DNA from 3 places in the Photobacterium panuliri genome. Region 3 is predicted to be linked to each of the others. Evidence: riboswitches for the same ligand, from Rfam matches in the RefSeq annotation. Region 3 holds a riboswitch; each other region holds the start of a gene.
The links. Region 3 has a riboswitch for lysine ahead of ACSF8X_RS22245 (Na+/H+ antiporter NhaC family protein). Riboswitches for the same ligand answer to the same signal wherever they lie in the genome.
Positions count from the first base shown of each region.

Region 1: another riboswitch for lysine. It lies ahead of lysC (lysine-sensitive aspartokinase 3); the one in region 3 lies ahead of ACSF8X_RS22245 (Na+/H+ antiporter NhaC family protein).
Region 2: another riboswitch for lysine. It lies ahead of ACSF8X_RS13250 (Na+/H+ antiporter NhaC family protein); the one in region 3 lies ahead of ACSF8X_RS22245 (Na+/H+ antiporter NhaC family protein).

Region 1 is NZ_CP197192.1:68,170-76,182, reverse strand. It holds gene metH (methionine synthase) at 1-2,910, shown strand, start outside; gene lysC (lysine-sensitive aspartokinase 3) at 2,967-4,349, opposite strand; lysine riboswitch at 4,460-4,647, opposite strand; gene ACSF8X_RS00355 (pyridoxal-phosphate-dependent aminotransferase family protein) at 4,972-6,090, shown strand; gene ACSF8X_RS00350 (PglL family O-oligosaccharyltransferase) at 6,143-7,882, opposite strand; gene uvrA (excinuclease ABC subunit UvrA) at 7,949-8,013, opposite strand, start outside.
Region 2 is NZ_CP197192.1:2,911,183-2,919,195, reverse strand. It holds gene rnd (ribonuclease D) at 1-815, shown strand, start outside; gene minE (cell division topological specificity factor MinE) at 878-1,141, opposite strand; gene minD (septum site-determining protein MinD) at 1,148-1,960, opposite strand; gene minC (septum site-determining protein MinC) at 1,981-2,655, opposite strand; gene ACSF8X_RS13265 (YcgL domain-containing protein) at 2,888-3,172, shown strand; gene ACSF8X_RS13260 (lytic murein transglycosylase) at 3,176-4,147, shown strand; gene ACSF8X_RS13255 (H-NS family histone-like protein) at 4,334-4,732, opposite strand; lysine riboswitch at 5,093-5,277, shown strand; gene ACSF8X_RS13250 (Na+/H+ antiporter NhaC family protein) at 5,379-6,974, shown strand; gene ACSF8X_RS13245 (thymidine kinase) at 7,125-7,703, shown strand; gene hisIE (bifunctional phosphoribosyl-AMP cyclohydrolase/phosphoribosyl-ATP diphosphatase HisIE) at 7,777-8,013, opposite strand, start outside.
Region 3 is NZ_CP197193.1:1,336,734-1,344,746, reverse strand. It holds gene ACSF8X_RS22255 (immunoglobulin-like domain-containing protein) at 1-596, opposite strand, end outside; gene ACSF8X_RS22250 (hypothetical protein) at 1,080-1,787, shown strand; gene ACSF8X_RS22245 (Na+/H+ antiporter NhaC family protein) at 1,894-3,480, opposite strand; lysine riboswitch at 3,565-3,738, opposite strand; gene ACSF8X_RS22240 (conjugal transfer protein TraF) at 4,116-5,288, shown strand; gene ACSF8X_RS22235 (GGDEF domain-containing protein) at 5,370-6,170, opposite strand; gene ACSF8X_RS22230 (alpha/beta hydrolase) at 6,573-7,421, shown strand; gene ACSF8X_RS22225 (DUF3943 domain-containing protein) at 7,610-8,013, shown strand, end outside.

The DNA.
Region 1 (8,013 bases), on a different replicon from region 3:
CCTTATGTCGAAGAAATATCGCGAATATCGGAAACTTATGTGTCGGCTCACCCTAATGCCGGGTTGCCTAATGCGTTTGGTGAATATGATCTTTCGCCCGAAGAGATGGCGAGCCATGTTGCCGAATGGGCCCAAAGTGGCTTTATTAACCTGATAGGGGGCTGCTGCGGAACCACGCCCGAGCATATCCGCCATATGTACGAGGCGACTCGTGGACTGTCCCCCCGCCCCTTGCCTGAGATCCCTATTGCTTGCCGGCTTTCTGGGTTGGAGCCGTTGACCATCGAGAAGGAGACATTGTTTCTCAATGTTGGCGAGCGAACCAATGTGACGGGATCGGCGCGCTTCAAGCGCCTGATCAAGGAGGAGCTCTATGACGAGGCCCTCGAAGTTGCCCGCCAGCAGGTGGAAAACGGGGCGCAGATCATCGATATCAACATGGATGAGGGGATGCTGGATGCGAAAGCGTGCATGGTGCGCTTTCTCAACTTGTGTGCCTCCGAGCCGGAAATCTCTAAAGTCCCGATCATGGTGGACTCCTCCAAATGGGAGGTGATCGAGGCGGGCCTGAAGTGCATTCAGGGTAAAGGTATTGTCAACTCCATCTCATTGAAGGAAGGCAAAGCCAAGTTTGTCGAGCAGGCAAAACTGATCCGCCGCTATGGTGCCGCGGTGATCGTAATGGCATTTGATGAGGTTGGCCAGGCCGAGACTCGCGAGCGAAAGCTGCAAATATGTACCCAAGCCTACCGGATTTTGGTCGATGAGGTTGGCTTCCCGCCAGAAGATATTATCTTCGACCCCAACATTTTTGCCGTGGCGACAGGGATCGAAGAACATAATAATTATGCCGTCGACTTTATCGAGGCTGTGGCGGATATCAAGCGCGACCTGCCATATGCCATGATCTCCGGCGGGGTTTCCAACGTTTCCTTCTCATTCCGCGGTAATAATTACGTGCGCGAGGCTATCCACGCCGTGTTCCTTTACCATTGTTTCAAAAACGGCATGGATATGGGGATCGTTAACGCAGGCCAGCTAGAAATCTACGATAACGTGCCTGATAAACTGCGTGAAGCCGTTGAAGATGTGGTGCTTAATAGGCGGAGTGATAGCACCGAGCGCTTGCTCGATATTGCGGCCGAATATGCGGGCAAGGGGGTAGGGAAAGAGGAGGATGCCTCGGCACTAGAATGGCGTACTTGGCCTGTAGAGAAACGCTTGGAGCATGCCCTTGTCAAAGGGATCACCGAATTCATCGTTGCTGATACTGAAGAGGCCCGGGTGAATGCCGCCAAGCCGTTGTCGGTTATTGAAGGGCCGTTAATGGATGGTATGAATGTGGTCGGCGATCTGTTTGGTGAGGGTAAGATGTTCTTGCCGCAGGTGGTGAAGTCTGCCCGAGTGATGAAGCAAGCGGTGGCCCATTTGGAGCCCTTTATCAATGCAGAGAAGCAGGCGGGGAGCTCGAACGGCAAGATCCTGCTGGCGACGGTGAAGGGGGATGTGCACGATATCGGCAAGAATATTGTCGGAGTGGTTTTGCAGTGCAATAACTACGAGATTATTGATCTTGGTGTGATGGTGCCTTGCGAGAAGATCCTCAAAGTCGCCAAGGAAGAAAATGTCGATATTATTGGTTTGTCGGGGCTGATCACCCCTTCATTGGATGAAATGGTCCATGTTGCCAAGGAAATGGAGCGGCAAGGGTTCGACTTGCCTCTGCTTATTGGCGGTGCGACGACGTCTAAAGCCCATACTGCGGTGAAGATCGAGCAAAACTACCGTCAGCCCGTGGTTTACGTCAACAATGCCTCGCGGGCTGTCGGGGTGTGTACCTCTTTGCTTTCTGATGAATTGCGGCCTGCTTTTGTTGAGCGGTTAGATCTTGATTATGACAGGGTTCGTGATCAGCATAACCGCAAAAAACCGCGGACCAAGCCAATCAGCCTTGATGCGGCTCGCGACAACAAGGTTGCGATTGACTGGGGTCGCTATACCCCCCCGATACCGGCCCAGCCGGAGATTCAGGTGTTTGATAATATGGATGTGGCGACCTTGCGCCGTTATATAGACTGGACCCCTTTCTTTATGACCTGGTCGCTGATGGGGAAATACCCGGCGATCCTTGACCATGATGAAGTCGGTGAGGAGGCCCGCCGTCTGTTTGCTGATGCCAATGCCTTGCTCGACAGAGTGGAGCGAGAGGGATTGCTTCAGGCAAGGGGGATGTGTGCCTTGTTTCCCGCGAATAGTGTGGGGGATGATATTGAAGTCTATACCGACGAAAGCCGGGAGACCGTTGCGAGGGTGCTGCATCATTTGCGCCAGCAGACCGACAAACCTAAAGGTCCCAACTATTGCCTGTCAGATTATATTGCCCCGAAAGAAAGCGGAAAACCTGATTGGATCGGGGCATTTGCGGTCACTGGGGGGATTGGCGAGCGTGAACTGGCTGATGCTTACAAGGCACAGGGGGATGATTACAACGCGATTATGATCCAAGCCGTGGCTGATCGGTTGGCAGAAGCATTTGCCGAGTATCTGCATGAGCGGGTGAGGACGGAAATTTGGGGCTATTCGCCGCAAGAGAGCCTGACCAACGATGATTTGATTCGGGAAAAATATCAGGGGATCAGGCCAGCACCTGGCTACCCAGCCTGCCCAGAGCATTCCGAGAAAGGCGCTTTGTGGGATTTGCTCGGGGTTGAAGAGGCGATTGGCATGTCGCTGACGAGCAGTTATGCAATGTGGCCGGGGGCTTCGGTATCGGGATGGTATTTCTCTCATCCTGAGTCTCGTTACTTTGCGGTTGCCCAGGTCCAGGCTGACCAGCGTGACAGCTATGCTGATCGCAAGGGGTGGGATTTGGCCGAGGCCGAGAAATGGCTGGGGCCAAACCTCGGTTGATTGTGAAAGATCAAAAAAGGCACTCTGGGAGTGCCTTTTTTTCATCAAGGTTCAGCTTATTCAAACAGGCCCTGATGAAGGGTCTGTACCACTTCGCGTGACTCGGCTGTTTTGACCAGGAAGCACAAGTTGTGGGTGCTGGCTCCAAAGCAGATCATCCGAGGGCTGTACTTTTCCAGTCGGCTGAATACTTGGGTTGCAGCGCCTGGGGCGTCGCCCAGATCATTGCCGATCAGAGCAACGAGGCAGAGATCTTGTTCTACCTCAACCCGGCAAAGTTTGCTCAGGGCTTCCATTGCGGCTTCTGGCAGGCGAGGTGCGCCGCCGCACGTATCTGTTTGATCCAACGTTAGGGAAACGCTGACTTCAGATGTTGTGATGAGATCCACCGAGATTTTGTATTCGGCCAGGATTCTGAATACCTCGGCCAAGAAACCGTAAGCATGGAACATGTTCAGGCTAGTCAGGGTGACCATCGTCTGGTTGCAGCGCAGAGCCAGAGCTCGGAATTTCGGAGCATCGGTGACACTCTGGCGAATCCATGTTCCGCCTTGTTCAGGGGCTTTGGAGGAGCCGACAAATACAGGGATTTGCTGGCGCACAGCCGGGAGCAAGGTTGACGGGTGAAGGATCTTAGCGCCGAAGTTTGCCATTTCGGAGGCTTCGCAGAAGCTGATCTCTTTGATCGGCTTGGCGTTGGCTGCAATGCGAGGGTCAGTGGTGTACATCCCCGGGACATCGGTCCAGATCTCTAGGATTTCTGCACCGATGGCTTCGGCGATCAACGCTGCGCTGTAGTCGCTGCCACCACGGCCCAAGGTCGTCGTGACGCCAGATTCGTCGGCCCCGATAAAGCCCTGTGATACGATAATCGTATCTGTCTTCAAAATAGGCTGAAGATGCTGGTCGGCAAGTTGTCGAATGGTGTCGACCTCAGGTACGGCTTTGCCGTACTGGCTGTCGGTCCGCATGACGTCACGGATATCGAAACGTAGGGCGCTCGCCCCCATTTCGTTGAGAATTTGGGTAAACAAGTGGGTAGAGAGCAATTCACCATGGGCGACAAGCTGGTCAGTCAGTTGTACTGACGGCTTTTGTGCGGCTTGCTCTGCTAATTTAGCAATATGGCTAATAAGTTGTTCGACCTGGGTTGTGACCGTTTCAGGATGGGCCAATTGGTCGATGATGTCTTGGTGGATCGTTCGTAGTTGTTGTAGCCGTTTGGAGCGCTGCTCGTTATCGGCAAGTCCGTTTGCAAGTTCAACCAGCAGGTTGGTTACGCCAGAACATGCACTAATCAACACTACCTTAGCGGCAGGATTATCCTTGATGATAGTGGCACTTCGGCTCATGGCGGCATGATCGGCTACGCTGGTGCCGCCAAATTTCGCTACGGTAATCGGTGGAGGAACAGTAAAGTTATTTTCTACAAAGCTCACAATGAGTCTCCCAGTATGAAATAGAACAATCAATTACCAGGGGGGACTCGGGATCAGATCCCGACATACAGTCGGAGCAATTAGGTAGGATGTAGACGTCGAACGGTACAACAACCAGAAGCTCCTCACCTTCCTGTACCATAGGTTGGAAGGTGACAGCCAGAAGGATTCAACCTCCAAAGCCGATATGCCATGCCCCCTGTCATGCCATATCTCGGCGTTACTCCCCCTCTCAAGATTGCTTTGGGGTGGGGCCCCGCAATCATCGATACCTGGGTAACGCTCCTCTTCTGTCTGCCCCCGAAAAATCACGATTTCGGGATGAACAAAAAACGATCTGTATTGAAGCTGATTTTCTAGCCCTTTGTCAATTGGTTGCAGGGAAGAATAAGCAAAAAAAATGCAAAAAAGTGTCTGGGTTTGGCTGCTATCAATATTCTGTTCATAAATACACTTATCTTCGAGGGGAACTGGCGAGCCGGCATGTATTGACGAAAGTATTGGCGCGGGTATTCAACAGCAAGACGGATGCATAGATATACGCATATTGGCGGGGGAGCTGATATAGTCATATTGAACCCTATAACCAAGGCTGACCGAAGAACGTCAGGGAGGACCAAGCATGACTAAAACCAGTTTCTACCCCCCGCAACGGACATTGATGGGACCTGGCCCGTCAGATATTTCCCCGCAGGTGCTGCAGGCATTGAGCCGGCCGACAATCGGCCATCTCGATCCGTTGTTCATCGGGATGATGGATGAGCTAAAGCAGTTGCTACAGTATGCCTTCCAAACCCAGAACCCATTTACTATCGCGGTATCAGCCCCCGGCAGTGCGGGTATGGAGGCGTGTTTCGTCAATTTGGTCGAGCCCGGCGATAAGGTGATTGTTTGCCGTAACGGGGTGTTTGGCGACCGAATGAGGGAAAATGTCGAGCGTTGTGGCGGGATCGCGGTCATGGTCGATAATGCGTGGGGAGAGCCGGTTGATCCAGAACTGGTTGAACAAGCCTTGGAGGCTCACCCCGATGCGGTGATTGTCGCGTTCGTTCATGCCGAGACATCAACTGGTGCGCTGAGCGATGCCGAAGTGATTGCTCGGCTGGCCAGAGAGCACGGCTGCCTGACGATAGTCGATGCGGTGACATCGCTCGGTGGTGTTCCGCTGCTGGTGGACGAATGGCAGCTTGATGCTGTTTATTCGGGGAGCCAGAAGTGCCTGTCATGCGTGCCGGGGTTGTCGCCTCTGACGTTTTCAGAGCGTGCAGTGGCCAAGATCCAGTCGCGCAAGACCCCGGTCCAGAGCTGGTTTTTGGATCAGAGCCTGGTGTTGGGCTACTGGAGCGGTGAGGGCAAGCGTAGCTACCATCATACCGCCCCGGTCAACAGTCTTTATGCGCTGCATGAAGCTCTGGTAATCCTGTACAACGAGGGGCTGGAGAATGCGTGGCAGCGCCACCGTGATATGCATAATGAACTGCGAGAGGGGCTGGAACAGCTGGGTATTGCCTTCGTTGTCGAACAGCCCTATCGCCTGCCGCAGCTGAATGCGGTGTATATCCCGGACGGGGTGGATGATGCCGCCGTGCGGAAATTATTGCTCGAACGCTATAACTTGGAGATCGGTGCCGGACTGGGGGCGCTGGCGGGCAAAGCATGGCGGATTGGCCTGATGGGGTATGCAGCCCGTAGCGAGAATATTGCGTTGTGCCTGCGGGCATTGGAGAGCGTGCTGAAGTAACGCCACCAACAGTAGGGAGAAAATGGCAGCCGAGAGATCGGCTGCCATTTTTTTATCGGGCCAGGGGCTTATGGGCACCATCTTTGGCTGGGGTGAAATCCTCTAACGGGAAGAGGTAGATGGCTTCTAGGCGTACCTGCTCGGCCAGTTCAGGCTTGTCGATGAAGGTATAGGCCACGATAAGCTGACGGTAGAGTTTCGGGCGAGTCCATGTTTTGGCTTTTATGTTTGCCCAGTGGATAAACTCGTTAACCAATTGGTCGTTATCGTTGGCCATTCCGATTTGCAATTGGGCTTGATAGAGATCCCATTCGTAACGGTTTTGCCATGCCCAGGGGTTGTTGACTTTGAGCAGCAGGTCAATGTTGCCCTCGGGATTATTTTCGAAACGGCTAAGCAGTTGCCCCGAATATAGCGAAGTGGTCATGAACGTTGTCACGATCAGCGGCAATACCCATGCTGAGACGCGAATAGGCACGATATGTTTTAAGGGCGTCTTATGGTATTTGGCTGTCAGGTTATCGACCCAGTAGATCAGGATAACAAAGGTGATCCAGTGAACCAGTGAATAGTAGAACGGGTACTCTAGCTGGATATGCAGCACTATGGGGAAAAACAGCCCCAACAAGGCAAGCCGTGTGCCGTGGCGGGCTTTCTTTACTTTAAACAGTACAGCTGCCGTCGCAAGGAAAATACCGAGGAGCGGAACGATGCCTCCTTCTACCGCCCAGAACAACAGCTCGTTGTGAGGATGGTGGAGAGTGGGTAATCCAGCTGGCTGGCTTGGGTCAAGCTGGTGCCACTGAGCAGTTTGTAGCAGGTAGTTGGTGGTGAATGTGCCGTAGCCGTAGCCGGTCAATGGCTGGTTTTCTAGCATTGCGACCGCTTGTGATAGATGGCTCACGGGGAGACCGGCTAGAGTCTGGCTGTCATCAGGCGGGGTCCACTCGATTTGGGTACCGATATGCAAGGCAATACTTAGGCCGAGCATTACCATCAAAAACCACATCCGGCCTTGTGCCCTGGCGGCAAAGTGGCGTAGATAGGGAAGCATCAGACAGCTAGCGATCACCGCGGCAAGCCAGCCGGTCGTGGAACTCAGAATAACCAGCAGCGGAATGGTGACGACAGGGGTCAGGAGTAAAAAAAGCTGCCGCCATGACCATTTCCCGCGGTACATCGGAATACGTGCCAGCAGATAGGCCGACAGAGCCAAGCCGGTAGCAAGAAAACTGGCCATGGTAGTGTTGTTGGGAAAGATACCAGCAGGGTTGAGGCTGAGGTCCGCAAGAGAAGCGAAAGGGCTGAACGGCGATTGCAGGATCAGTTGTACCCAGCCCCAGACGGCCTGCATCCAGATAGCGATCAAGAGCATCCAAAGCAGGGCCTGACGCTGCTTCAGGTTGAAGGCAAATTGTTGGAGAGCGATAAACAGCAGCATCCCGCTCCACAGACCCAGCAAGCGAGGTAATGCCTGAACAGGATTGGCTTGCGGATAGGCAAGGGGCAGGGTGAGCAGCAGGCAACTGATCAGCAGGACGACGGTCAGTCTGGAATAGCGCCAGATACGCTGACGGCTGATTTCCAGCAGACCGACGCCGAGCGCCAGGCTTAGCGGGATCCAGCTCATGGCATTGGAAGGAAGGGCGAGCCCTGTCCCTGCAGGATGCGGCTGGAAGTAGTGCATTGTCAGCAGGAACAAGCAGCCTAGTGCGACCAGAAACGGCTTGATCAAGGGCTTGCTGATCCCTTTGTCTGCCATCTGGGTGCCTTTTACGTACAACACTGTCATTGCGTTTCCATTCGAGAGAAAACCGGGCCAAGGCCCGGTTTGTCATTTTGTTATTGTCTTATCCCGTTATTTTACTGTGCTTACAGTGGGTAGCAACGGTTTCAGGAACCGTGCCGTGTGAGATCCCTCTA
Region 2 (8,013 bases), on a different replicon from region 3:
TCATGGCGGCATTTTTAGGCTATGGTGTTTCGGCTGGATTTGGCACCTTGGTGAAGGATTTTCTTGGCGTAGAGCTCGACAAGGGCGAAGCGAGAACCAACTGGTTGGCTCGTCCGTTGACTGACAAGCAGCTTGATTATGCCGCAGCCGATGTATTTTACCTGATGCCGCTTTACGAGGCTTTGTTGCCGCAGGTTGAAGCGCGTGGGTGGGCCGAGGCTCTTGAGCAGGAATGCGCCAGCCAGATGCTAAAGCGGATGAAGTCGGCTGATCCTGAGCGTGCTTATTTGGACGTGAAGAACGCCTGGATGCTCAACCCGAAGCAACTGGCTGTGCTGCAGCAGGCAGCAAAGTGGCGGATGCTTGAGGCGCGCAAGCGTGACTTGGCTTTGAACTTCGTCGTTAAGGAGCTGAATATTTGGAAGCTGGCTCGGTTGGGCATCAAGTCCAAAGCCGTTATGGAAAAAGAAGGCTTTGACAGCATGGAAATACAGCGCCATGGAAGCCGTTTGATCAAGATGGTGTTTGATGTCGAGGACATGGCTGCCGAACACTACCCGGAGAAGATCACCCGTTTGGTTGATCACCCGCGTTATAAGCAGACGGTTAAGGCACTCAAAGATGTTGTGGCGGAAGTACAGGAGCAAACAGGCCTGTTGCCAGAACTGTTGGCATCAAAAAAACAGATTAACCAGCTGATCAGTTGGGCATGGAACAAAGACCGTGCGGAAGCCCTTCGCCCGGAGATGCTCAAAAACTGGCGTCAACCGTTGTTCGAGGCAAAGGTACTGCCATTACTGGACAATAGCCAGTAACTGACAGATATGTCAGTTCGCCGCATCAGATAAACACAGCCCCGCAGAAGCGGGGCTTTGTTTTATTTGTCGTCATCGGGCAGGGTGACGTTTAACTCTAGTACCGAGAGATCTTCTTCTCGCTGGTCTAGGTTGACCGTAACCTGATCCGGGCTGATAGCAACATACTTTTGAATGACTTCCAGTATGTCTTGCTTCAGCTGAGGCAAATAGCTTGGTGCACCCTGATTGGCAGAGCGGCGTTCCGCAACAATAATTTGCAGCCGCTCTTTGGCAACACTGGCTGTCGTCGGTTTCTTGGGACGGAAAAACTCTAACAGTGCCATATTGTATTACCCTCCGAACAGTCGTTTAAGGAACCCTTTTTTCTCTTCTTCAAGAAAACGGAAAGGACGCTCCTCGCCAAGTAGGCGGGCGACCATATCTGCATAAGCCATACCAGCATCTGACTCTTTGTCGAAGATGACTGGCTCGCCTTTGTTGGAGGCGTTGAGTACGGCTTGGCTCTCAGGGATAACCCCTACTAGCGGTATGCGTAGGATTTCTTCTACATCGCCAACACTCAGCATTTCACCCAGTGTCACGCGGGCTGGGTTGTAGCGGGTAAGTAGAAGATGAGTCTTTACTGGATCCAAGGATTGTTCGGCCCGGCGTGACTTAGAATCAAGAATGCCAAGGATACGATCTGAGTCGCGTACAGAAGACACTTCCGGATTGGTTGTAACGATGGCTTCATCGGCAAAGTACAGTGCCATCAGGGCACCGGTTTCGATACCGGCTGGTGAGTCACAGATAATGAACTCGAAGTCCATTTCTTTTAGTTCATCAAGAATACGGCCGACCCCTTCTTTGTTCAGCGCTTCTTTATCTCGGGTTTGAGATGCAGGCAGAACATAGAGGTTGTCAACACGCTTATCTTTGATCATGGCCTGGTTCAGCGTAGCTTCACCATTGATCACGTTAACAAAATCATAAACGACACGGCGTTCACAACCCATGATTAAATCGAGGTTGCGCAAGCCGATATCAAAGTCAATTACAGCGGTCTTTTTGCCAAGAATGGCCAGGCCCGAAGCAATGGCTGCACTAGAGGTAGTCTTACCAACGCCACCTTTTCCTGAGGTAACAACGATAATACGTGCCATCATTAATTCCTTATTAAACGTTATAGAGCGAGAGGCTCTATGTTCAAATTACTGTCAGCGAGTGAGATAACGACTTGCTTACCCCAAAATTCGTCCTGAATATTGTCACTTAACCAGTAATTCCCAGCAATCGAGATTAGTTCTGGTTGTAGGTTATGGCAAAAAATTTTCGCATTGGGTTGCCCATTGGCCCCGGCAATCGCACGTCCGCGTAAGGTGCCATAGATATGGATGCAGCCATCAGCGATAATTTCTGCCCCTGCACTAATATGGCTCATGACAACAAGATCACAGTTCTTGGCATACACTTGTTGGCCTGAACGCACGGGATTGGTAATGATCCGTGTCGGTTCCATGGTAACGGTTTCTGCGGTTTCTGTCGCTTTGGTATGGCGTGCGGCATTCATAATTGCGAAGCCCGCCTCTTTGGCCTGTTCGCGCTGAATGTTGCCTTTGCAGCCACTAATACCGACAGGAATGACACCAGCTTGACGAATACGTTGATTTAATTCATTAAAATCGATATTTTCGCCAGCTTGGCTGACGTCAATGACAACCGGAGCTGCCGTGAAAAAATGAGGTGCCTGCTCAACTTTCTGTTTTAGGAAGTCGGCGGCTTTTTGGATGTCACCATCCACCAAGTGGAGGGCAGAGAGGGTAAAGGAGCCTCCCTTTAGTTCTGCTGTTTTTGTCATGAGGTATCAGGATGACTGTCGCTAAATTAGCCGGTTGGGTACGTTATCTCGAGATACCTAGCATGTTATATTCCAAACCGTATATCAGCAAGCTATCCTTGCCCTAAGGTTGCAAATTCGGAGCCGTATCTCATCGTGTTTTGCGAGTTTGGAAGCGGGAATAGGGCTGGCTGGGAATGATTGATGGATTCTGCGGTCATAATAGATAATTATCGTAAAGGTTATGCAAAGCATGTTGTGTGCAATTTATAGAAGTCCGAAAAAAGACAGTACCTACTTATATATCAGTAAGAAGGATGACTTTTCGTCTGTGCCGGATGCGTTGATGTCGACATTTGGAACCCCGCAGTTCGTGATGGTGATTAAGCTAGACGAAAGACGGAAACTGGCACAAGCGGATATAGAGAAAGTAAGAGCAGCATTGGTTGCGCCGGGTTATTACTTGCAAGTACCGCCGCCGGTACCGAACTTGCTTGAGATGTACAAGGCTGACAAGGCTGCCAAAAGCCAAGGGTAAATTATGCAAAAGCGATTGGTATCGGCCTTAGTGGCCTTAGGATTAGGACTGACATCTGTTGCTTCGGCGGCAGATACTGAATTTGATCAATATGTTGAAGGGCTAAAAGCCGAAGCCCGGGAAAATGGAATTTCAGAACCAATCCTCAATACGGCTTTTGATGGCATTGAGTTTGTAGAGCGCGCAGTCAAGGCGGATAAAAATCAGCCGGAGAAAAAATTAACGCTCGATGAATATATTCCTCGTGCAGTACCAGCTTGGAAAGTGAAGCAGGCTCGCGATTTATACCAGAAGCATAAAAGTGTGCTTGATGACATCGGAAAGAAATACGGTGTGCAGCCACGTTTTATTGTTGCTTTGTGGGGTGTGGAAAGTAATTTCGGACGCTTAACCGGAAATTATAATGTGATTGAAGCATTATCAACGATGGCTTATGAAGGCCGCCGGGAAGCATTTTTCCGCAAGCAGGTAATGGCAGCCTTGGAAATATTGGATGCCGGCCATATCGAACCACAAGAGATGAAAGGCTCATGGGCGGGGGCAATGGGACAACCACAGTTCATGCCAACCTCTTTTCTGACCTATGCCGTTGATGGTAATAGCGATGATAAGATTGATATTTGGAAAACCCAAGCCGATGTATTTGCTTCTGCAGCTAATTATCTTCATCAGGAAGGATGGAACGATCAATATACCTGGGGCCGACAGGTTAAATTGCCTGAGAACATTGATAGTGCCCTTATGGGAATCGATAAAGAGAAAGGACGTTCTCTTGCCGAATGGGAATCGCTAGGTGTTCGTCGTTTAAATGGAACGGATTTGCCGAAGGTAGATATAAAAGCCTGGCTTATTCAACCAGATGATAGACATGGTAGAGCATATTTGGTGTATGGTAATTACCAAGTACTGCTCCATTGGAATCGCTCACACTATTTTGCTTTAGCGGTAAGTCACTTGGCTGATAGTATTCGTTAGAGCTCAAACAAAAAAAGCCAGCATTGATGTCTGGCTTTTTACTCAATATGGATAAGTTTTTGCTATATATATCTATTCGCTATCCCTTTAACGTATTGGCTTTTTAATTCAAAGGTTTAGAAATAGATTTTAAATAGTGCAAATAAAAAACCCGACCATGTGTCGGGTTTTTAATAAATTAGTCGATTATTTGATTTCGAACTCTTCTAGAGATTTACCTTCATCAAGTGCTTTTTTAAGTGCACTTGGTGTACGGCCTTGGCCAGTCCAAGTTTTCTCTTCACCGTTTTCATCAATAAAGCGGTATTTAGCAGGACGCTGAGCGCGTTTTGCTTTTGGTGCTTTAGATAGTGTTGCTAGAAGTTCTTCTGGGTCAATACCGTCAGCAAGTAGCATTTCACGATATTGAGCCAACTTTTCATTGCGCTCTTCTTCTTTAGCGCGAACTTCTTGTTCTTGCTCTGCACGCTCTTCAACAACGGTAGTTAGTTTTTCTAGCGCTTCTTGTAGTTGTTCAAGAGTATATTCACGAGATAGTGCGCGAAGACTACGAAGATTCGTTAGCACTTTCATTAGATCAGACATGTTGTTATTTCCTGTTGGCTAAATACTGTAAAAAAAGAATAGCAGTAATAATTCTATAATTGCAATATTAATACTTTGAACTTGATAAGCCAAATAGAAATTTAATACTTCAATTAAAAAAATGATTATTAATAGGGGATAACTCTCATTAGTAATATTCTGTTGCTAATTGTAAACCCCACTTAATTGTTATCAAGATCCCAAAGAAGCGGTGCTACATGTTGCTTATCGCATGGTTGTGATTGAACTGGTGTGATGTTTTTTTAATCGCCACTGCAAAACTATTCACCAATATTGTTAAATCTTTCACGCTTCGTTGTTGCAATTGGATTTCCATTCCGTATTATTGACTTTACCTAGACCATAGGTAGAGGAGCATTGTCTAATAGTAGTTAGCCTTAGGGTGATACCAAAGAGGGATAACGAAAGGAGCCAGTGCCGAAGTGAGTTTTGGGTTATCAAGCCAGCTTGCTGGGGTTGTCGCCGAATAGGGGCAACACTGCCATAGTATATAATGACATTAACTATGGAGCGCTACTGTGGAGTCGGACGAGGGTATAGCCCTCCCTTCCTTATACTCTTTACGCATGACATGACGTTGTGTTTCGCAGTAGGTCTCCAACCAGGAACGGTTGTAGTAGAGATCATGAATATAGTAGATTTTTCCCATTCGGTAGTATCGATTATTCCCCCTCTGGTTGCGTTGGGGTTGGCAATATTAACTCGCCATGTCCTGTTTTCTCTTGGGGTAGGCATTGTGTTAGGTGCCTTACTGTTAAGCGATTTTGCTCCATTACAGGCCGCATCGTATATAGGTACAACGGTAAAAGGGTTGTTTATCGATGATGGCAGCATTAATAGCTGGAATATGAGCATTGTTGCCTTTCTTATTTTATTGGGTATGACAACGGCGTTGTTGACGCTGTCAGGCGGTACCCGTGCTTTTGCCGAGTGGGCACAAACCAAGATAAAAACAAAACGGGGGGCAAAGCTACTCGCAGCATTCTTGGGCGTCTTCATTTTTGTCGACGATTATTTCAATAGTCTTGCCGTGGGGTCGATTTCTCGCCCTGTTACTGACCGTTTTTACGTATCCCGCGCAAAATTGGCGTATATTCTTGACTCTACCGCTGCACCGATGTGTGTATTGATGCCAGCTTCAAGCTGGGGGGCTTATATTATTACCTTGATTGGTGGAATATTAGTGTCTCACGGTGTGACAGAGTACACCCCGTTAGGTGCGTTCCTTCAGTTGGCCCCAATGAACTTCTATGCCGTTTTTGCCCTGTTAATGGTTTTTGTGGTGGCATGGTTTCAATTGGATATTGGCCCAATGAAGAAGCACGAACTAGAGGCGAGTCATTGCCGTGGCTTCGATGAAGGGGATGCGGATAAGCGAGCCAAGGATTTAAATGAAGAGTTGGAAATTGTCGAAAGCGCTAATGGTAAAGTTTCCGATTTGGTGATGCCAATTATTGCTCTGATTATCGCCACCTTCTTCTTTATGATTTATACCGGTAGCCAAGCACTTTCCGCCGATGATTTGCCGTTTACCTTATTGGGAGCATTTGAAAATACCGATGTGGGGATGTCATTGGTATATGGTGGACTTATTGGTCTGGTCTCTGCCTTAATTCCTATTTTTCGCCAGCGTATCGCAATGGGGGATGTGGTCTCAACAATGTGGATTGGGGCTAAGTCGATGTTTGGTGCAATATTGATCCTACTCTTTGCGTGGAGTATTGGTAGCGTGATCGGTGATATGGCAACAGGCAAATATTTGTCGACCTTGGTTGAAGGCAGCCTAGATCCGATGTTGTTGCCCGCTATTTTATTTTTGCTCGCTGGCGTGATGGCGTTTGCGACGGGTACATCGTGGGGGACGTTTGGTATTATGTTGCCAATCGCTGGGGATTTGGCTGCGGCAACAGATATTATGTTGATGCTGCCAATGCTTGGCGCGGTATTGGCTGGTTCCGTATTTGGTGACCACTGCTCGCCGATATCCGATACCACGATTTTGTCCTCGACCGGTGCCCGGTGTCACCATATCGACCACGTTTCCACCCAGTTGCCTTATGCGCTGTCAATTGCTTTGGTATCGACCATAGGTTTTCTTGTACTGGGTGCGACGGACTCATTGGCGGTCGCTTTCTTGGCCGCGACGGTTGCCTTTATCATCATGTGTAGCGTGTTGTATTGGATATCCCGGAGATCTTCTGATTTAACAGCCAAAGCATAATTGGACATACCAACGACAAAGAGTCTGTATTTGCGATACAGACTCTTTTTTATGCCTGTGATTTTGAGACGGCGGCTTTTAATCTTGGGGCGATTTCTGTAGCATCACGGCAGTTTTTTTGACTCAACCTACTTCGACTAGGAAAGCTTAATGGCCCAGATGTATTTCTATTACTCGGCAATGAATGCGGGTAAATCGACCACCTTGTTGCAGTCATCGTTTAATTACCGCGAGCGCGGCATGACACCGGTGATTTTTACTGCAGCAATTGATGATCGTTTTGGCAAGGGCAAGGTAAGCTCTCGGATCGGTTTGGAAGAAGAAGCCGAATTATTTGGCGATAGTGACGATTTGTATGTTCGCCTACAGAGTATGGCTGCAGATGGCAAGATTGACTGCGTATTGATTGACGAATGCCAGTTCTTGACCAAGACTCAGGTTTACCAGCTAACGGAAGTAGTTGATAAGCTAGATATTCCAGTATTGTGTTACGGGCTGCGTTCTGATTTCCGTGGTGAGCTTTTCGAAGGGAGTCAGTATCTGTTGGCTTGGGCTGATAAATTGGTCGAGCTAAAGACAATCTGCCACTGTGGCCGCAAGGCGAATATGGTGATCCGTCAAGATGAGACCGGCCGTGCTATTGCTGATGGCGATCAGGTTGAGATCGGCGGTAACGATCGTTATGTCTCCGTTTGTCGTACTCACTACAAAGATGCGCTGGGCCGTTAATGGCAGTGTAAGCGCCTTGTGAAGATGATTGACAGCCCGGCCATTTGGCCGGGCTGTTTTGTTTCGCGATTGTCTAGCGATGGCGGGATTGTAGCTTGGCCGTGACATCGGCGAGTGACAATCCCTGATCTTGCAGCAATACCAGCAAGTGGTAGATCAAATCGGCAGATTCGCTAACTAGCTCCGCCTTATCACCTGACGTTGCCGCCAGCGCGACTTCAACGCCTTCTTCGCCAACCTTCTGCGAAATCCGCTTGGTGCCACGAGCGTAGAGGCTTGCGGTATAGGACGAGTCGGGATCGGCTTCTGT
Region 3 (8,013 bases):
AGGTATGGGAACTCTGGCGCCATGGTGATCAGGAAGTTTTTGCCTTGGGCCTGGTAGTGATCTTTAACGATGCGCAGGGCTGCCGGAATTACCGTCTGGTTGTCAGCGGCTGTGACAGCGGCTTGCTCCAGATCGATATCCAGACCGTCGAAACCGTAGCGGTCGGTCACGCGGATAATCTCGTCGGCAAAGGCGTGCTCGTCACCGGTTTTCAGTTCGATGTGGGCATCAGCACCGCCAAGGGCGATCAGAACCGAGCGGCCTTGCTTGTTCAGCGCCGTGATTTGGTCTGTGAACTGCTGCTCGGACAGGCCGATGGCTGGGTCTAGGCGGAATGTCGGGATGCGTCCTTCGGCAACGTCGAAGACTTTCATGAATGAAACGTTAAGAACGTTGTACATTGGGTTGACTTCATCAAGAGTCACGCAAGGTGCGTTACCGCCCTGATAGCCTGCGCCATCACACCAGTTGTGCCAGTAACCAACGACAACGCCGCCTTCAGGGTTAACCATTTTAGTGTTGTCGGCATAGGCTGCACCAGACATCACGGTGATGCCCAGAGTAACCGCCAGTTGAAGAACGTTACGTTTCAGCATGAATGCAATTCCTAACAATATCGCTGTGCCTATCACAGCGTTGATGGCGGCATTCTAGTAGGGAAATATTGCTGCCAGGAATAGTAATTGTCGGGAAAACAAGGCTTTTTTGTTGGGTTGTGATCCTCTGTCACAATTTATTATTGGAAAATAATATTCCATTGACAGAAATTCCGGGTGTAACCGCAGGCTTTGTAAGGTCTTTATCTGTTTTTAATCTCAATAATAACAGTTGGTTATGTTTAGCTTGTGTCTTATGTGGCCAGAACGATACGGGAATAGAGCCTTGTTGGGTTCCAACATAACACAGCGTAAATGCCTTGTTTTTTGGTGTTGTCCGGTTGTTTGTCTTTGTTGCCGGTCTCAGATACGGCATCTTTCAATGACTTTATTCACATAGTGGAGAATGTTGTCTTATTTTTGAGCCTGCTGGGTGCTGCGAGTGGACTAACTTGAAGGAAAGATTTGAAACGGTAGCAGCTCATGATAGGTCGAATTGATTGGATAAAGCAGGCAAGCGTGACTGGCATGTATCTGGCGGGATTGGTGATGATGGGGGAGGCGTCGGCTGTACATTTTGAGGCCTCCTCGTTGGATTCGCTGGACAAGACCCGGGCACAAGGCGTGAAGGCGGAAGTCGTGGAATACCATGGTCAGAAGGGGATCCATGTATCGGTTTTGCCGGGCGAGAAACCCAAATGCGAAAACTGTACATTTCTGCTGCTCGAGCAAGAGCAGTTCCGTGACGGGACGATTGAGATCTCGCTAGCTGGCGAGCCGGTGGATCAAGACAGTGCCACCGGTGGGGTGGGGATTGTTTTTAGGGTCAGTGAAGACTTGTCCAAATATGAGGGGGTCTACTTCAAACCCTCCCATACGGAAGAAACCGAGTACGGCGTTAGGCAGCATTACGCCATCCAGTATTTTTCGCATCCTGACCATAGCGCCGATGCATTGAATGAGGCGGCATCCGGTCAGTACGATGCTCCTGCGAATGTTCGAACCGGGCAGTGGTTTCGCTTGAAAGCCGAGATTAACAAGAACCAGGGGATTTTCTATATTGATGGCAGCAAGGTGCTGGTGGTGGAGCGCCTGTTCCACGGCTCGGAGCTAAAGGGGCCCATCGGGCTGTTTGTCGAACCGGGTAGCGAAGGATATTTTTCGAAATTGGAAATCAAACATAGCCAGTAATCAAATATCGCTAGGTGTCGATATTTAATGGTCAGCGTCATGTTGGTACGCAGGGATAAAAAAAGAGCAAGGCGTTTGCCTTGCTCTTTTTTGTATAACCGAAGGGTTAGTTTGTGGCTGGTTCCGTTTCCAGTACCGGTTGGTTTGTGCGTACTGCATAGATGCAGAAGCCTAGGAACCACAGGCCGCTAACCGCGAAACCTGCCCATGCCGAATGGGTGTAGCCGATAGCCAGATAGCCAAGTAGCGCACCGAAAGCGACGGATGTTGCGTATGGCAGCTGGGTCATTACGTGGTCCATATGGTGACAGCCTGCACCGGTTGCAGAAAGGATACTGGTGCTTGAAATTGGAGAGCTGTGGTCACCGAATACGGCACCGGCCAGTACTGCAGACAGCATAGGTAACAGCATGGTGATGTCGCTGGCTGCTGCAATGTCGCCCGCTAGCGGAAGCATGATGCCGAATGTACCCCAGCTTGTACCGGTAGCGAATGCCATAGCGCAAGACAGAACAAATACCACGGCTGGCAGTAGCTCGATAGGCAGGTTGCCGTTTGACAGCGAAGCCAGGTAAATACCGGTTTGCATGTCACGGACAACGGCACCGATAGTCCATGCGAAGAACAGGATAATGATAGCCGGAAGCATGGCTGATACACCTTGTGGTGCTGCGCTTAGCCATGTTTTGTGGCTTAGCTTCAGGCGAAGGGCCAATGCGATGGAAACAACCAGGCTGCAGATAGCACCGTAAACCAGCGAAGAGCCGACATTGGTGTTTTCGAATGCGCCGATGATGCCGAACGGACGGCCTTCCGCAGCCAAGACTTCTGCACCAGACTGGATCATGAAAAATACCGTTGCGCTGGTCAGGGTCAGGATTGGCAATACCATGTCAATCATGCCGCCTTTGGCGTCTTCTGGAACCTCAACGTCAAGACCTGTTGGCTTGCCTTTTGACTCATCCCATAGCTTGCCTTCCAGTGCCCATGATTCATGCTTGCGCATAGGGCCGATATCCAGCTGGAATGCGATAACACACAGAACCATAAGCAGGGTGAATACGGCATACAGGTTCATTGGCATCATGGTGACAAAGGCACCAATTGGGCTCTGGTCTGTCACGTGATGGGCTGCCATGATCCCGCCAACAAGGGCGATGATGTATGCGCCCCAGGAAGAGATTGGCATCAGTACGCAGACAGGCGCGGCAGTGGAGTCAAGCAGGTAGGCTAGCTTGGCGCGGGAAATATTGAAGCGGTCGGTGACTGGTCGGCAGATGGCGCCCACAGACAGACTGTGGAAGAAGTCGTCGATGAAGAAGATGAATACCATCAGGCCGGTCAGGGATTTGGCGCTGCGGCGGTCCTTACAACGTACCGCTGCCCAATCTGCAAACGCTTGGGTTGCACCGGAAACGCTCATCAGGCTGATTAGTGCCCCTAGCAGCAACATGAAGATGATCATGTTGACGTTATCACTGTTGAGTGCGCCGTCGACCCAAACAATAGCAAGGACTTTATTAACAAGGTATTGCAGTGCAGCCAGTGGGGAGTAGTGGTTTAGCATCAGAGCACCGGCAAAGATACCAGCACCTAACGAGAGGAGGACACGGCGCGTCGTGACGGCCAGAATAACCGCGAGAATCGCGGGCAAGACGGACCAAGCAGAGTCCGCATAATCAACAAGGTTCATGATCTCATCACACCTATAAATTTTAAGGTGGAGATCTACCGAAAGGAAGTGTAACTAAGACGAAACTGGTTATGACTTGTTACCCCCTCAGGTAGCGCTCCATAGGAAAAAACACTATGGCAGTTCTGTACCTATTCGACACAGACCCAGCAGCAGTGTTTGATAACAACTGCCACTTCGGCGCTGACTCCTTTCTCCGGCCTCGTCGGTATCACCCTCCGCTCGGTTACTCTTAGGCAGCGCGCCTCTACTGATTTAGGGTTTTACTATGATATATCGTGCCGATTTAACATAGTAAGAATGACATTATATACGTATGAATAATTATGTCAGCAAATCTTCGCCTTTTTTCAGGCTTTTTATGAGAATTTTTTATTGTTCAATAAAAAATATTTATCGAAGTCATCAATATAGGGCTTGATTTGCCTGAATAAAAAGCAGAGGGACGCAAGGATAGGCGGATTGCCGATTGGGGTATGTTTATCACTCGAACCTTTGGGAACTTGATAGAAAATGACAATGTTCACAGATTTACGGCTAGCCGTTAGACTCAGACCCGCCTTGCTTTAGTGTGTATTGTGGTCGTTAGAGGATAATTGTACATTGTGCATGATAAATATAGCTCAGGGATGAACATGTTAATACAACAAAGGCCATTCTGGCTGGTTGCTGCGGCAATGTTGGCGTTGCCTGCGGGTGTATCTGCTTCTGTCAATATGGCAGACACGCGCAGTGTCGGAATGGGAGGCGTTGGCGCCGCATCGGCCAATTACCTGTCAGCCAGTTTTCATAATCCAGCATTGGCCACGCAAAATAAAACGTACGATCGGTTCGGTTTGGTGCTTCCTGTCGCCGGGGCACGTTTTTTCAGTGATGACGAGCTTTACGATCATATTGATAGTTTCCAGCAGATTCATCGTCAGTTGCAGGCCGATCCCGATAACATCTCATTGCAGCAGCAATGGCGAGAGAGGCTAACCCAGTTGGATGATGGACGAATGGATGCTGATGGCAACGCCGGCATGGTGATTGCTGTTCCCAATCGTCACCTTAGTATGAATTTCTTTGTGAAGGCCGAGGTGGCCGCTGTTGTGCTGACAGAGGTGGACGAGCGGGATCTGGCGGTCGCAGACCCGGGCCAGCAACCGTTGTATTCCTCTGGGCTTGGCGTTGCCGGGGGCAGCGTCGATATCGGCGTTACGTTGGCCAAAGAGTTTATTTTTCTCGATCGGGATTTGAGCTTGGGGATCTCGCCCAAATATCAGCGGCTGCTGGCCTATAGCTATCAGCAGACGCTGGATAAATTTGATGATGAAGAGATTGACCTGACCGACAACTATACCGACAAAGGCGCGTTCAACCTGGACATTGGCGCGGCGTACGCGCTGAGCCGCCATACGGTCGTTGGGGTATCTGGCCGAAACCTGCTCAGCCATTCTCTGGATGCTAATCCTGCCGGTTCCAGTCGTACTGTGATGACTTATCAAATCGAGCCGGTATATGTAGCGGCCATTGCCTATAATCACCCACGTTTTACATTGGCGGCAGATATTGATCTCAATCGCAGCCAGCCGTTTGCCGAATTGGATTACCGGACGCAGTTTGCCCGTCTTGGGGTGGAGCTTGATGCGTGGCGCCGAGCCCAGTTACGTCTTGGCTATGCCCATAGTTTGACGGACAGTGCCGATGATATGGTTACTGCGGGGATCGGGCTAAAACCATTCGGTAAATTTGGGGTGGATATTGCGGCCCTTTACGGCAAAGAAGATACCTATGGGGTTTCTGCCCAGTTGGTTTTCCATTTCTAGCTTGATGTACTGGTAGATTGAGGTACGGGATAGGGCGAAGGGCACGTTAGGTGCCCTTTTTTATTGGCTATTGCCATTATTCTAGAGGTTAATGGCTGAAGTACTTGCTGTGTGATGTTTGCGAGTTTTCATCTGATAGAGTTTCTGATCGGCCTGATGAATCGCCTGTTTGAGATGGTTGCGCGACATGTCGCTTGATACGCCATAGCTGTAGGAGATATCAAGGGCCGTTAGGGTGTCGGCTATGGTACCGAGGAACTCACTGGCACGTTGTGGGTTGAGAATAGCGATGAACTCATCGCCACCATAGCGGATCAACAGTTCATCGGGCTGAAGTTGCTGCTTGAGGCTTTGGCTGAACAGGATCAGGGCACTGTCACCGAACTTGTGCCCATGCTGGTCGTTCAGCTGTTTGAAGTCATCCAAATCGAAAAAGATGAGATCGAACTGATAGAGTGGGATTTTGGCCAGCATCTTCCGGTTAAACACCGAGGTCAGATCATCGGTGTTTTGATTGTTTTCATAGGTATTAATGGTTTTGATCGTCCCCAGAGCCATGCAGGCAATGCCGATCAAAACCAGCCCATCTTCTAAGATAACCGGTATGGAGGAAGGCAGTGAGTTCAGCCATTCTTCGGTGAAGAAGAGTTCACTGGCAGCCCGGTATATTTTTTCAATTAAGATTAACCCCATACCAATCAAGGTGATTTTCTGCCGCTGAAAAGTGGGAGTCGTCACTATCATGACAGTGAGTACGAGTAAGACGCAGAGGTATACGAGGGCAAATTCCAGTTTTGATACAAACCACTGTCCATTCAGTATGAGGATCAGCAAAAGTAACACGCTCCCGGCTGCCCATAGGGTGGCTATAGCCTTGTTCATGGTTGTCGATTCTTTCTCTGTTTATGGCTGGCTTGGATAGATGGGATCATAATTGTGCTTGAATTCACAATCTTGATATGCATCAAGTTAATAATAATTGTCGATGTTCTCTGGTTGATATTTCGTCTTGTTGTGAGTGCTTACTAATCGCCATATGCCTGTAAATTGGCACTTGGTATGACTCCAAATAAGCTATGCCTTGAGGGTATCTTTGTTTGGCCCCTGCTTGCGACTGGCTTCAGATCAGGGATAAAGGCGAGACAGAACCACCATTTTGTGATGTTGCTTCTTTGTTGTTTCTCTTTGATTTATAGCCGCTTTCAAAAATATGAAATCCCGTTAGGAATAATTCCTTTTTATCATCAATTATCGTATTGGGTAATCAATGTCGGAGGAGGCGCGATGGATAAGGGAATGTGGTCAGGCAAGGACGGTGAGTTGGAATACTACTTCTCTCCAGCAGAGGGCAGTGATGCGGGCAAGTATCCCCCGATAATTTTCATTCATGGGATCCTCAGTAGCGGGAAGCTGTTTACCCATCATATGATGCCCTTGCTGTCGAGTTGGGGATTTACCGTCTACTCACTGAGCATGAGGGGGCACGGGCAGAGCCATTGTGGTTATTCCAACGTGCCGTTTCGCGACCATGTGGAAGATGTCGCGGGCTTTATCCAATATGTTTACCAGCAAGAAAATCAACCCGTGGTGGTTGCTGGCTATTCTTTGGGCGGGCTGGTTGTGCAGCATGCCAGTGGTCAGCCAGAGATCGGCAGCGATACGCTCAAGGGGATGCTCTTGCTGGCGTCGGTGCCGCCGAAAGGGTTTCATCATTTGACGCAGACACTGTGGTTGGGCAATCCCCAGCTGTCGATGGTGTTGGGTCAGGTGATGGCAATGCCTAAGTTGGCTTTGCTTAACCCGCTGTATCAATCGGTGCTGGCATCGGCCTTATTTGCTGGCACTCCGGAACCTGCCCAGTTGGATGCCTTGTTATCCGATGTCGTCGGTGAGGATTTGCGTCTGTTTATAGATTCGTCGGCAGTCACGGAGCCTTCGCCGTTGGCAACAGCCGTGATTGGGGCGATGCAGGATAAGTTGGTGCCTGAGTCGGAAGTTCGGGCAACGGCGGCTTTTTATGGCGTTGAACCTAAATTTTTCGACCCGATGGGGCATGCCATACCGGTTGAGGACAACGTCGTACCAGTATGTGAATATATACGGGACTGGCTAGTTGCATTGTCTAAATCGTGATGAGTTGTTCACAATCCTGCACCTTGAGGCAACGTGAGCATAATCCTCTGTCTATACTCCTTTTTTATGAGTACAAGCAAGGATTTGACATGGTTCGGGCCGAGCGGTTTCTTTATTGTTTCTATCAGCATTCGCTGAGCAGGAGAGCACGTCTGCCTTTTTTACTGTTATCGGTATTGGGATGGCTGATGAGTGGGGGTGTCTCGGCTCACGAGCCAGCAACGGATGTCGTGCCATTAACCTCGGTGTATGCCGTGCCTTCGGGAAGCAATAGTGTGTGGGAGCAGGAAGCCCATGATGCGGCCGTTTATCACTCACCGTACCGGGTTTCTCTGTTTTCGGCCGAAAACGGCGAGGATGAAGAACGGCTGTGGTCGCAGACAAAGTCAATTTTCTGGTATGGGGTCGGGGTTGCCGGATTCATTGCCTTGTTGCCGAGTGATTTAACCAACTGGGATAAGAGCGATGACAGATTGCTGGAAAAGTGGTGGGACAACGTCCGCCACGGCCCCGTCTGGGATCGGGATGTCTGGTATATCAACTATATTGGTCATCCCTATTTCGGCGGGGTGTACTACCAGATTGCACGCAA